DNA from 2 places in the Bradyrhizobium sp. A11 genome. Region 1 is predicted to be linked to the other one. Evidence: riboswitches for the same ligand, from Rfam matches in the RefSeq annotation. Region 1 holds a riboswitch; the other holds the start of a gene.
What was found. A riboswitch is a leader RNA that binds a small molecule or an ion and turns the genes downstream of it on or off. The one in region 1 is predicted to bind cobalamin.
Positions count from the first base shown of each region.

Region 2: it holds a riboswitch for cobalamin, as region 1 does, so the genes downstream of both, WI560_RS14605 (TonB-dependent receptor) here and WI560_RS10770 (DUF1636 domain-containing protein) in region 1, are expected to answer to the same signal.

Region 1 is NZ_CP149509.1:2,339,570-2,345,801, forward strand. It holds gene cbiB (adenosylcobinamide-phosphate synthase CbiB) at 1-474, shown strand, start outside; gene cobD (threonine-phosphate decarboxylase CobD) at 486-1,451, shown strand; gene WI560_RS10760 (cobyric acid synthase) at 1,440-2,888, opposite strand; gene cobO (cob(I)yrinic acid a,c-diamide adenosyltransferase) at 2,894-3,529, opposite strand; cobalamin riboswitch at 3,570-3,790, shown strand; gene WI560_RS10770 (DUF1636 domain-containing protein) at 3,884-4,258, shown strand; gene cobW (cobalamin biosynthesis protein CobW) at 4,255-5,289, shown strand; gene cobN (cobaltochelatase subunit CobN) at 5,289-6,232, shown strand, end outside.
Region 2 is NZ_CP149509.1:3,165,000-3,171,231, reverse strand. It holds gene WI560_RS14605 (TonB-dependent receptor) at 1-1,573, opposite strand, end outside; cobalamin riboswitch at 1,687-1,901, opposite strand; gene WI560_RS14600 (hypothetical protein) at 1,941-2,204, opposite strand; gene WI560_RS14595 (hypothetical protein) at 2,303-2,512, opposite strand; gene WI560_RS14590 (hypothetical protein) at 2,677-2,853, opposite strand; gene WI560_RS14585 (adenylate/guanylate cyclase domain-containing protein) at 2,960-4,696, opposite strand; gene WI560_RS14580 (transglycosylase SLT domain-containing protein) at 5,013-6,232, shown strand, end outside.

The DNA of each region.
Region 1 (6,232 bases):
GACGGTATCGTCGCCCCGGTGTTCTGGGGCGCGCTGTTCGGTCTTCCCGGCATTCTGGGCTACAAGGCCATCAATACGCTGGACTCCATGATCGGCCATCGCAGTGAGCGGCACGAAGCCTTTGGCTGGGCCGCGGCACGCATCGACGATGTCGCCAATTTCATTCCGGCGCGCCTGACCGGATTCCTGTTCGTGCTGCTGGCGCCAAGGCGGTCCGAGGCGCTGGCATGCATGACGCGCGATGCGCGCCGTCACCGCTCGCCGAATGCCGGCTGGCCCGAAGCGGCGATGGCCGGTGCACTCGGCGTACGGCTCAGCGGTCCGCGCATCTATCACGGCAGCATCACGAACGAACCCTGGCTCAACGAGGGCGCGCGCGATCCGCTTGCCGCGGATATCGGCGAGGGACTGACGGTCTATCGCCGTGCCATGCTGCTGCTCGCCGGCGTGCTTGCGATCCTGGCCTTCGCGTGAAAGAACGGGGCATGCGCGAGCACGGCGGAAATCTCGATCAAGCCCAGGAGCGTTTTGGCGGACGCGCCGAGGACTGGATCGATCTGTCGACCGGGATCAACCGGTCGCCTTATCCCGTCGGCGAACTGAGTGCGCGTGCGTGGAGCGCGCTGCCCTCGCGTGCCGAGATCGAGGCGCTGCATCAGGCCGCGCGGCACGCCTATCGCACCAGCGCGCCGATCGTTGCGCTTGGCGGCGCGCAGGCCGCCATTCAATTGCTGCCGCAGCTTGCGCCGCCCGGCCGCGCGCGCATCCTCGCGCCGACCTATAATGAATATGCCGGGGTGCTGTCGGCCGCGGGCTGGGATGTGCAGGAGACCGGTAAGCTCGACGCGCTGGCCGGTGCGGACCTCGCGATCGTCGTCAATCCCAACAATCCCGACGGCCGGAATCATGCGCCGAAGGATTTGCTGGCGCTGCTGCCACGCGTCGGCCGCCTCGTGATCGACGAGAGCTTTGTCGACGCCGTTCCGCTGCTGTCGCTTGCATCCGAAGCGGATCGGCCGCGGCTGCTGGTCCTGCGCTCGTTCGGAAAATTCTACGGGCTTGCCGGCTTGCGGCTGGGCTTCGCCGTCGGCAATGCCGCCGACATCGCCAGGCTCGCTGAGTTCTCGGGTCCGTGGCCGGTCTCGGGCGCAGCAATCGCGATCGGTTGCCGCGCCTTGCGCGACGATGCCTGGGCCGGGACCACGACCGCGCGGCTTGCGCGCGATTGCGTCCGCCTCGACGAGATGGCGCGCGCGCAAGGTTGGACCCTGCTTGGCGGCACGCCGCTGTTTCGTCTCTACCAGACGCCTGACGCGCTGGCTGCGCAGGAGAAGCTGGCTCATGGCCATATCTGGTCGCGCGTGTTTGCGCGAGAGCCGACATGGCTGCGCCTCGGGCTTCCCGGCAGCGAAGCCGAATGGACACGCCTTGCCGAAGTGCTAGCGCGCTAGCGCGAGCAGGCCTGCGACGTCGAGATGTTGCTCGATGTGATCGGCCAGCGCCTCGAGCGCGCTTTCGACCCGGCCCATATAGGGCTCGTTGCCGGCGGGAATGTCGAGCTTTGCCAGGTACGCCTTGCGGAAATCATCCGAGGTGAACAGGCCGTGCAGATAGCTGCCCTGCACGCGGCCGTCGCGCGAGATCGCGCCCTCGGGCTCACCGTTCAGCGTCGCGAAGGGGCGGATGCGATCCGGTCCGTCGGTGCGGCCGATGTGGATTTCGTAAGCCTGGATCGCCTGCTTCGTGGCGGCATGCACGGCCGCGACACGCGTCAGCGTTTTCTGCGGGCTCATCACCGTCTCGACGTCCAGCAGCCCAAGTCCCGGCGTGTCGCCCGCGGGGCCCTCGATGCCATCTGGGTCGGCGACGCTGCGCCCCAGCATCTGATAGCCGCCGCAGAGGCCGAGCACGTGGCCGCCGCGGCGATGGTGCGCGAGCAGGTCGATGTCCCAGCCCTGCGCGCGCAGGAAGGCGAGATCGCCGCGGGTGGATTTCGAGCCGGGGATGATGACGAGGCTGACGTCCCCCGGAATCGCTTCACCCGGTCGCACCATCACGAGATCGATGCCGGGCTCGAGCTTGAGCGGATCGAGGTCGTCGAAATTGGCGATGCGCGACAGTGCTAGGCACGCGATCTTGCATTGGCCGGGCTTGCGCGCGTCGCTCAGGCCGAGCGCGTCCTCGGCCGGCAGCTCGCCGGCGCGCGTGAACCAGGGCAGCACGCCGAAGCCGCGCCAGGCGGTCTTTTGTTCGATCAGCCTGTAGCCGTCGTCGAACAGCGTGGGATCGCCGCGGAATTTGTTGATGACGAAGCCCTGGATCATCGCGGCATCCTCGGGGTCGATCACCGTCTTGATGCCGACGAGCTGCGCGATGACGCCGCCGCGGTCGATGTCGCCGACCAGCACGACCGGTACGTCGGCCTTGCGGGCAAAACCCATGTTGGCGATGTCGGACTTGCGCAGGTTGACTTCGGCCGGACTGCCGGCGCCCTCGACCAGCACGAGGTCGGCGCGCGCCTTCAGGCGCTCGAAACTCTCGAGCACCGCGCCCATTAATGACGGCTTCATCGCCGCGTAGTCGCGCGCGCGCGCCGTGGCGATGCGCTTGCCATGCACGATGACCTGCACGCCGACATCGGTCTCGGGCTTCAGCAGCACCGGGTTCATGTCGGTGTGCGGCTCGACGCCGGCGGCGAGCGCCTGCAGCGCCTGCGCGCGGCCGATCTCGCCGCCATCGACGGTGACGGCCGCGTTGTTCGACATGTTCTGCGGCTTGAACGGCAGCACGCGCAGGTGCCGCCGCGTGAAGGCGCGCGCAAGGCCGGCGACGATGAGCGATTTGCCCACGTCCGAGCCGGCCCCCTGGATCATCAGCGCGCGTGCCATCGGCATCAGAACTCGACGCCGGCCTGCGCCTTGATGCCGGAGCGGAAGGGATGCTTGACCAGCGTCATCTCGGTGACGAGATCGGCGATCTCGATCAATTCGTCCTTGGCGTTGCGCCCGGTGAGCACGACGTGCGTCAGCGGCGGCTTCGAGGTGGTCAGGAAATCGACCACCTCGGCGATGTCGAGATAATCGTAGCGCAGCGCGATGTTGATCTCGTCGAGCACGACCATCCGCAAGCTCTCATCGAGGATAAGCTCCTTGGCCTTCTCCCAGCCGGCGCGCGCGGCGGCGATGTCACGGGCACGGTCCTGCGTCTCCCAGGTGAAGCCTTCGCCCATGGCGTGGAACTGGCAGAGCTCGCCGAAATGGCCGGTGAGCAGGCGCCGCTCGCCGGTGTCCCAGGCGCCCTTGATGAACTGCACCACCGCGCAGGGGAAGCCATGGGCGACGCAGCGCACGATCATGCCGAAGGCCGAGGACGACTTGCCCTTGCCGGCGCCGGTGTGGACGATGATGAGGCCCTTCTCGCCGCTCTTGGTCGCCATGATCTTGTCGCGGGCGGCTTTCTTCTTCGCCATTTTTGCGGCGTGCCGGGCGTCGGTTTCCTCAGGTGTTTGGGTGTCCGGTTCAGGCGTCATTGGATCCGGTCCTTCGGCTTGACAAGAGGCGGCCACCGGCAAATGGTGGCCCGGCGTTGGTTCCTGTCCTATGACAGGCGAAGAGGGAATGCGATAGGGTCCGAATCGGCAAGATTTGGGTCCAAAATGCAGCCGCCCCCGCGACCGTGACCGGAGAGATGCCCAAAGCCACTGATTCCTCAGGGAATCGGGAAGGCGGGGATCGAAGGGCAAAACCCTACTCCGCAAGCCGGGAGACCTGCCAGCGCGGACGAGTTTTGGACCGGCGGACGGGGTGTTCCGCGACGGGGAAACGGGCCTTCTGACGAATGGTCCGTGTGCCTCATCGCCTCCCGCTGTTATCTGGAAGAGGCGATGACCGTCACACTTCACGTCTGCATCACCTGCCGTGCCGGCCAGACGCTTGGCGAGGGCGAGACCACGCCCGGCAAGCGCCTGCATGGTGCGATCCTCGAGGCCGGCGTGCCCGACGGCGTCAATGTGGTTCCCGTCGAATGCCTGTCGGCGTGCAGCCAGGGCTGCTCGGTGGCGCTGAGCGCGCCGGGCCGCTGGTCCTATGTCTATGGCCGCCTGTCGGATGCGAATGCGCAGGACGTGGTCGCAGGCGCTGCGGCCTATGCAGCCGCGCCGGACGGGCTCGTGCCCTGGCGCAGCCGCCCCGAAATCTTCCGCAAGCAGTCGCTTGCCCGCATTCCCCCCATTGCAATCGTGCCGGAGGCCGCCGAATGAGCTCGCTCGCAAAAGTCCCGGTCACGGTGGTCACCGGTTTCCTCGGCTCCGGCAAGACGACGCTTATCCAGCATCTTCTCGCAAATCCCAACGGCAAGAGGCTCGCGGTGCTCGTCAACGAGTTCGGCAGCGAGGGCGTCGATGGCGAGATATTGAAGTCTTGCGCCGATGCCAATTGCCCGGAGGAGAACATCGTCGAGCTCGCCAATGGTTGCATCTGCTGCACCGTCGCCGATGATTTCATTCCGACCATGGAGCAATTGCTGGCGCGCCCGGTGCGGCCCGATCACATCCTGATCGAGACCTCGGGCCTGGCGCTGCCGAAGCCGCTCTTGAAGGCGTTCGACTGGCCCGAGATCCGCTCGCGCATCACGGTCGACGGCGTGATCGCACTCGCCGACGCCGAGGCTGTCGCGGCCGGCCGCTTCGCGCCGGATCCGGCTGCAGTGGAAGCGCAGCGCGCGGCGGATGAGAATCTCGACCACGAGACGCCGCTGTCGGAAGTGTTCGAGGACCAGATCGCCTGCGCCGACATCGTGCTGCTGACCAAGGCCGATCTCGCCGGCAGCGCCGGGATCGAAGCCGCCAGGGCGGCGATCATTGCCGAGATGCCGCGCCGCGTGCCGATGCTGCCCGTCACCGACGGCGCGATCGACGCCCGCGTCATCCTCGGCCTCGGCGCGGCCGCCGAGAACGATCTCGCCGCGCGGCCCTCGCATCATGACGGCGAGGAGGAGCACGAGCACGACGATTTCGCTTCCGTCGTGATCGACCTTCCGGAAGTCGCCGACGTCGATGCGCTCGTTGCCTCCGTGCAGCGCCTGGCGCGCGAGCAGAACGTGCTGCGCGCAAAGGGCTATATCGCGGTCGCGGGCAAGCCGATGCGCCTGCTGCTTCAGGCCGTGGGCGAGCGCGTGCGCCACCAGTTCGACAAGCCCTGGGGCGCGGGTCACAGGCAGTCCAGGCTCGTCGTGATCGGCGAGCACGGCGATATCGATGAGGCCGCGATCAGGTCAGGACTTGGTATCTGATGCACGTCGTCTTCCGCGAGAGCCGCGGTCTGGAGGAGACCGCGACGCCCAGGGACATCGGCCAGGACCCGGCCGATCTCGTGGTGCTCTCGTATTCGGATTCCGACCTTGCGGCGTTCGCGGCCGGCTGGCGCCGTGGCCGCCATAGCCTGCCGTCGCTGCGGCTCGCCAATCTCGCGGAGCTGCGCCATCCGCTCTCGGTCGACACCTATATCGAGAAGACGCTGTCGCAGGCGCGCGGCATTCTGGTGCGGCTGATCGGCGGCGAATCCTACTGGTCCTATGGTCTCACGGCCCTGCAGCAGCTGGCGCAGGATCGCGGCGTCGCGCTCGCCGTGCTGCCGGCGGACGGCCGCGACGACACGCGGCTCGATGCCTACTCGACCTTGCCCCTGTCGACGCTGCGCCGGCTCAAGGTGCTCTGCGACACCGGCGGTCCGGTCGCCGCGCAAGCGGCGATCGCGCAGCTCGCGCTGGCCTCGGGACTTTATGCCGGACCGGTCACTGGCGAGCTGACCGTGCCGGAGATGGGCTTCTACGATCCCTCGCGCGGCGTCATTGCTGCGCCGGCCTCGCGTGCGGGCAGGCCGCTTGCGCTGGTGGCTTTCTATCGCTCCTATCTCACGGCCGCGGATACGGGTCCGGTCGATGCCCTGATTGCCGCGCTGCGCGAGGAGGGCTTTGACTCCTACGGCGTGTTCGTCACCTCGTTGAAAGCGCCCGGCGTCGCCGATTGGCTGCGCGCGCATCTCGCGCAACATCCTCCGGCCGCGATCGTCAACGCGACGGCATTCTCGGCCGTCGGCGACGACGGCACGACGCCGTTCGATCAAGCTTCGTGCCCGGTGTTCCAGGTCGCGCTCGCGACGGCGCGGCGCGCGGACTGGGCAGAGTCGCTGCGCGGTCTCTCGCCCGGCGATCTCGCCATGCATGTGGTGCTGCC
Region 2 (6,232 bases), 830 kb from region 1:
CGTCGACGTCAGGCGTGCGGAACGCGCGCGCGGCGCGAGCGAACAGCGAGACCACGTCGTTGAGACGATGCTCGGCTCCGAGATGCAGCGCGTATTGGGTCTCGTCGTTCGTCAGCGGCAGCGCACCGATATCGGCGTTGAACGGCGCCGCCGCGTCGAAATTGTCGCGTGCCGCAAGACGGACGTTCTGCATCCGCACGCCGTAGGAGACGTCGGTCGTGGGCAGCACGCCCAATGTGTGCTGGAAATAACCTGCGACCGTCTGCTGCCTCAGGTCGTAATTGTGCCAGGCGGCGAGCCCCTGCCCGGCGCCGCGGTTCTGCTCGAAGCTCGCATCGTAATAATCGATGCCGGTCAGCAGCTGCGACGGCAGGCCGAGCAGCAGGCTCTTCACGCTGAGCCGCGGCGTGATCGACCAATTCGTCAGTTGGGACTCGACATAAGTCGAGGTGAAGAAGGCCGGAACCGGCGTCGGGCTGGAGAAGAACGCACTCTGCTGCTTCTTGTCGCGCACACCGCCGTCGACGATGAGATCGACGCCATTGACCAGGGTCCTGGTAAACCCGGCCGTCGCGCTGAAGCCCTGCTGGTTGGCGGCATTGAACGGCGTGCTGGTGCCTCGGCGGTTGGTCCTGAGCTCGTCGAGGCCGATCGAGGGATCGACGGTGCGGCCGCCCGGCAGCCGCAGTTCCTGATTGTCGCCGGTGACGGTGAGAAACGCGCTCAGGCCTGGCGTGGTGTAGTTGAGATTGCCGACGCCGTTTTGCTGGGAATAGCGATTGTTGTCGCGATAGCCGTCGGTCCTGACGGCATTGCCGTAGAACGAGGTCGACCATGGCCCGGAATTGAGCGCGGTCGAGACGTTGCCGAGTTTGGTGTTGAACGAGCCGAAGCCGGCCTCGATGCGCGCAGTCACGGGCGGTCCGCCGGCGCCGGTCTTGGTGACGATGTTGATCACGCCGCCGACCGCGTTGTCGCCGTAGAGCACCGCGCCGGAATTGCCGCGCGTGATCTCGATGCGCTCGATGGAATTGAGCGGGATGGTGGAGAGGTCCACCTGCGCCATGTCGACGTCGTTGAGCCGCCGGCCGTTGACCAGCACCAGCGTGTTGGCGGTGGCAAAGGCGCCGAAGCCGCGCAGGTCCACGCTGGTCTTGGCGCCGATCTGGCCGCCATAGAACGTCGTGATCTGGGCTCCCGGCACCTGCGTGGCGATGATCTCGGCAAGCGCCTGCGACGGCGAATGCGCGATATCCGCGGCCGTGATCACGGTCGTGGCGGCCCCGACGATACCGCCGCCGCCGGCGACAGCCTCCGAGCCCGAGCCGGATGAGCCGGTGCCATCGCCTGGCGGCGCAACGTTCGCGGTGCGTCGCGGCCGCGTCGCCTCGCCCTCACCGGTCGCCCTCGCCCGCGTGCGGTTCTGATCGGCGGGCTTGCTCACCTCGATCGGCGGCAATTGCTCGGCAAGCCCCTGCTGGGCGAAGGCGGAGGATAGATCGAGCGAATGGAGCGAGACGGACGCGAGCAGGCCGGCGCTGAGGCGCCGGGCGGCAGAAACGAGACGGGACATTGTTGTAACCTCGGTATGACGTCAGTGGCACGTCACAGCGAACGAGGTTTCACGGCAGAGCGGCGGACTGCTCCGATGAAGCCAATGTCTGTACTCCCCGACCGACATCTTCGCGTGTGACCACGGCTGACGGCAGGTCTCCTGGCTCGCGGGTCGTGACCTTGCGTCGCCTTCCCAGGACCGAGATTCCCAGTGGCACAGGACGAAAGATTCACCGCTTACAGTTGCGGGGGCAGCCGTGGCGTTGGCATAGATCCCGGCATTGGGACATCCCGCACCACATTCCCTTTTGATCTCCGTGAGGAGAACCGTCGCCGGCCATTTACGTGTCGCCCCGGCAGCGTGTCAATCGACCGTTGGGCGGCGCTCAGGTCCGTCCGCGCGGACGTTGCGCCTGGGCCCAGGCGGCCGTGACATCGCGTGGCGGAACATCGACGCGCTTGACCGGGGTCAGTTCGCCGGAGGCCGAGACGATCGCGGTTTCCTCGCGGCGGCAGCGCGTGCAGACGAACCCGACCTCATGCGGAGACGCCGACCAGCTCGACCGCTTCACATTGGCGGCCATCGGCCAGGCCTCGCAATGCGAGCACGACACCAGAAATCGACCGGGATCGAGCATACCCATTTCCATCGGACTCCACGTCCTGCCGCCTCTTCAATGATTAACCCAAGTGAATCGTTCCGGTGCCCAAGCACCGCCGGTTGCGCGAGGCAGCTCCGGGGCAGCCGTCAGCGCGCGCCCTTGAGGGTGCAGGAGGTCGAGCAGGTGACGGTCGTGCCGCGATCGCATGCCTTGCAGGCGTTGACGCACTGGTTCATGTCGCGGGGATTGTAGCTGTAGTTCCGCAAGGGACAGGGCGGCGTCGAGCCGGTGATGTCCTGCTCCTGATCGCAGGCCGCCGTCATGAGCGCGATGATGATCACGGCAACGAGGCGCATGGGATGCCCCTGTCAGGCATGGCAAACAGGCATGGCAAATCACGTTCACGGGATACGCTGCATTGCAACGAACCCCGGCCTTCCCACCACGGGCATCACCTATCAGCGACGCCCGCATGCCATCAGGATGCGCGCCAAACCTTAAGAACGGATTGCAGCCGGCCTCAGGCCGCAGCCTCGGTCGCGATCGCCTGCCGCATGTCGACCGCCAACTGACGGTATTGCTCCGAAAGCTTCAGATAGAACTCGCGCTTGCTGCCATCGGTGGCGAGCTTGGCGATCAGCTCGCATTCGGCGGTGAGCGTCTCAAACCGTTCCAGCCTGTCCTGAAGTTCTGGCATCGGCGTGTCCCCATCAAACGCCTCAAGGACATTCAACCTAAGCCCGGGAAATAGGTCACGGCGAACATCGTTATCGAGCAGAAGCAATTTTTCCGGTGCGGGCAGCCTATTTGCTGTCGAGCCGCCAGGCACCGTCCCATGCCTCGTCGGGCGGGCTCGCCTCGAGCTGCGCGATGCGGCCGAGCATCGTGCGCGAGGGCCCGTCACCGGGAACGGCTTCGAGGGCCGCGTTGAATGCAGCGCGCGCCGCATCGAAGCGCCTGATACGATAGGCGGCAAGCGCCTCGGCATAGTGCGTGCGCAGGCTGGCTTGCGCATCGGTGAGCGCGCCCGCCCTCGCCATCACCTCGAAGATCGGCTGCGGCGCGCTCTGGCCGGCGACCGCCAGGCGATCGATCTCGCGCAGCTCGAGCCGCGATCCGATCGCCTCTGCGGTGGCCTGCGAGATTAGGATGCGGGTGCCGTAGACCTTGTTGACCGCTTCCAGCCGCGAGGCCAGGTTCACGGCATCGCCCATCACGGTGAAGCTCATCATCAGCTCGGAGCCGATGCTGCCGGTCAGCACCTCGCCGGTGGCGATGCCGATCCGCAAATCGCACGGCGCGGGCATGGCGCGGATGCCGAGCAGGTCGGGCAGCTGCCGCTGGAGCGCGGGCACCTGATCGGCCATCTCGATCGCCGCAATGCCGGCCAGGAGGGCCTGCTCGTCGTCCTCGATGAAGGGCGGCCCCCAATAGGACATGATGGCATCGCCGATATACTTGTCGATGATGCCGCGATTGTTCCTGACGGGTGCGGACATCACCGTGAAATAGTGGTTCATCACCTTGACGAGGCCGCGCGGCGTCATCCCCTCGCTCATCGAGGTGAAGCCGCTCATGTCGCAGAACATGATGGTCATGACCCGGCGCTCGCCGTCGATCGCGACCTCCGGCCGGTCGATCAGCCCCTGCACCACCTTGGGATCGATGTAGCGGCCAAAGGTCTCGCGGATGCGCTCGTTGTGCCGGAGCTGCTCGGTCATGCGGTTGAAGGCCGCGGCGAGCTCGCCGATCTCGTCCTGGGTGGAGACGGTGATGGTCTTGTCGAAGCGGCCTGCCTCGACCTCGCGGGTGCCGGCGAGCAGCAGCCGCACCGGGCGGGTGATGCCGCTGGACACCATCAGCGCAAAGACGAAGCCGACGACAGCCGCGAGCAGCGTCACCAGGCCCGAGACGACGATCGCCTGATGCTGGCGGCCGATCACCTGCGACGTCGAGAAGAAGACCTGCGTCAGCATGTCGGCGCGGATCGCATCGACCTTGCGGTTGAACTGGTCGCGCACCACGTCGATGTGCTCCAGCGTGCCGCGGGCCTCCGTCATCTGCCTGGCATCGACCTGCTTGAGCAGCTTCGCATGGTCCTCGTTCAGGTCGCGGCGCAGCTCGGTGACGGCGGTCTCGATGCGGATATCGATCCGTCCCAGCGCGGCATTGTCGGAATAGGTCCTGGGGTCGTCGATGATCGCGTTGATGAGCTTGCGTGCGGCCTCGGCGCCCTCCTCGATCTTGCGGTCGGATTCCTCGAAATCGCGAAGCCGCGCCGCATAGGCCTGCTCGTCCGATGGCGCCTCCATCTTGGTCATGACCATCCGCCGCAGCGCCAGCGCGCGCTCCAGCGAGTGGATGTTGGCGCGGGCCAGATGGCTGTAGGCCGGGATGTAGCGATTGGTCAGCTCGTCCAGCAGGATGCCGACCTGGCTCGACATCACCATCGACAGGATCGAGGTGACCAGCATCAGGACGATCAGTCCGAGGGCGATGCCGACGATCTTGTGCCGGATCGACTGGTTGAAAATCGGCATAGGTGCGGGCAAAGGCCAAAAGGATGGAAGGAGGGAACTCCATACACCCATCCGGCTACGGGAACACGCGCAATCTGGTTCCTTCCGGCGCCTTGAACCGCCCTCACCGTCGCGCAGGCCCGGATCGTTAACAAAGATTAAAGGGGCCAGCGCCTCAGTTCCCGGAGTTCCCGCAGCACATCCGTATTTCGCCGCATTGTTGCGACAGCGTGAGGAATGCAAGACGATGCCGTGGCATCGTATCCGGTATCTTGATTCTCAAGGCGCATGTCGTCGCGGACCTTGGTTTGTGGTGGTTTCGCAGGGGGACCATGGAATGAACCAGTGCCTACGCTCGCTCGCGTGTGTCGTTGCCGTGGCCGCATTGGCTCTCGTTCCCACCGGGCTGGCGGCAAAAAGCAGTCACAGATCGTCCACGCCGAAGAAGACGCATGAGGCGAAAGCCGGCAAGCAGCGTCACGCCGCGGCGAAGTCCTCGGCGAAGTCGCGCCACGGCAAGCATGCCGAAGCCAAGCGCAAGTCGAAGACCATCGACAAGCCTTCCAGCAAACCGGCGTTGCCGCCGCTGACCGGCGACCTCGCCGCGCTGAAGGACGTGATCGACCTCACGCGCAAGGGCAAGGGCGAGGATGCCAGCGCGGCGCGCGAGCGCATTGCCGATCCCGCCGGGCAGAAGCTCGCGGACTGGTTCATGCTGCGCCATTCCGAGAGCACGGCGAATTTCAAGCGCTACGCCGCGTTCCTCGCGGCCAATCCGGACTGGCCGAGCCGCACGCTGCTGCGCCGCCGTGCCGAGGCGCGGCTGTGGCAGGAGAAGAGCGACGCGGCCACCGTGCACAAATTCACCATGGACAGGCCGATCAGCGCCAAGGGCAAGTTCGCGCTCGCCCGCGTGCTGCGCGCTGAAGGCGATACCGACCGGGCCGCGCATCTGGTGCGCGAGGCCTGGCGCACGGACGAATTGTCCGAGCGCAGCGAGCAGGATTCCTACGACGCGTTCGGAGATCTCCTCACCGCGGACGATCATCGCGCCCGCATGGACAAGCGGCTCGGTGCCAAGGACTACGCGGCTGCGCGGCGCGCCGCGAAACGGCTCGGCGAGGACGCGCTCGCGATCGTCAAGGCCTGCGCAGCCGTAACCGGCAAGGCCAGCAAGGCCAAGGATTATCTCGAGGACGTGCCGGGCGAAGCGCGGCGCGATCTCGGCTATGTGCTATGCCGCGCCCAATGGCATCTCCAGAACGATCGCATCGACGATGCCGCCGAGGTGATCCTGGCCGCCGCGCCCGAGACCATGGCGGCGCAGGACACCGATGCCTGGTGGCGCGAGCGGCGCATGCTTGCACGCAAGCTGCTCGACCAGGGCAAGTTCAAAACCGCCTATGACGTGGTGCGCACGGCCGCGGTGCCGGACAAGGAAGTCTATCGCGTCGACTATCATTTCATGTGCGGCTGGATCGCGTTGCGCTTTCTCGATGATCCCAGGACGGCGATGGTGCACTTCGTCACGGTCGACGAGGGCTCGGCCAATCCGAT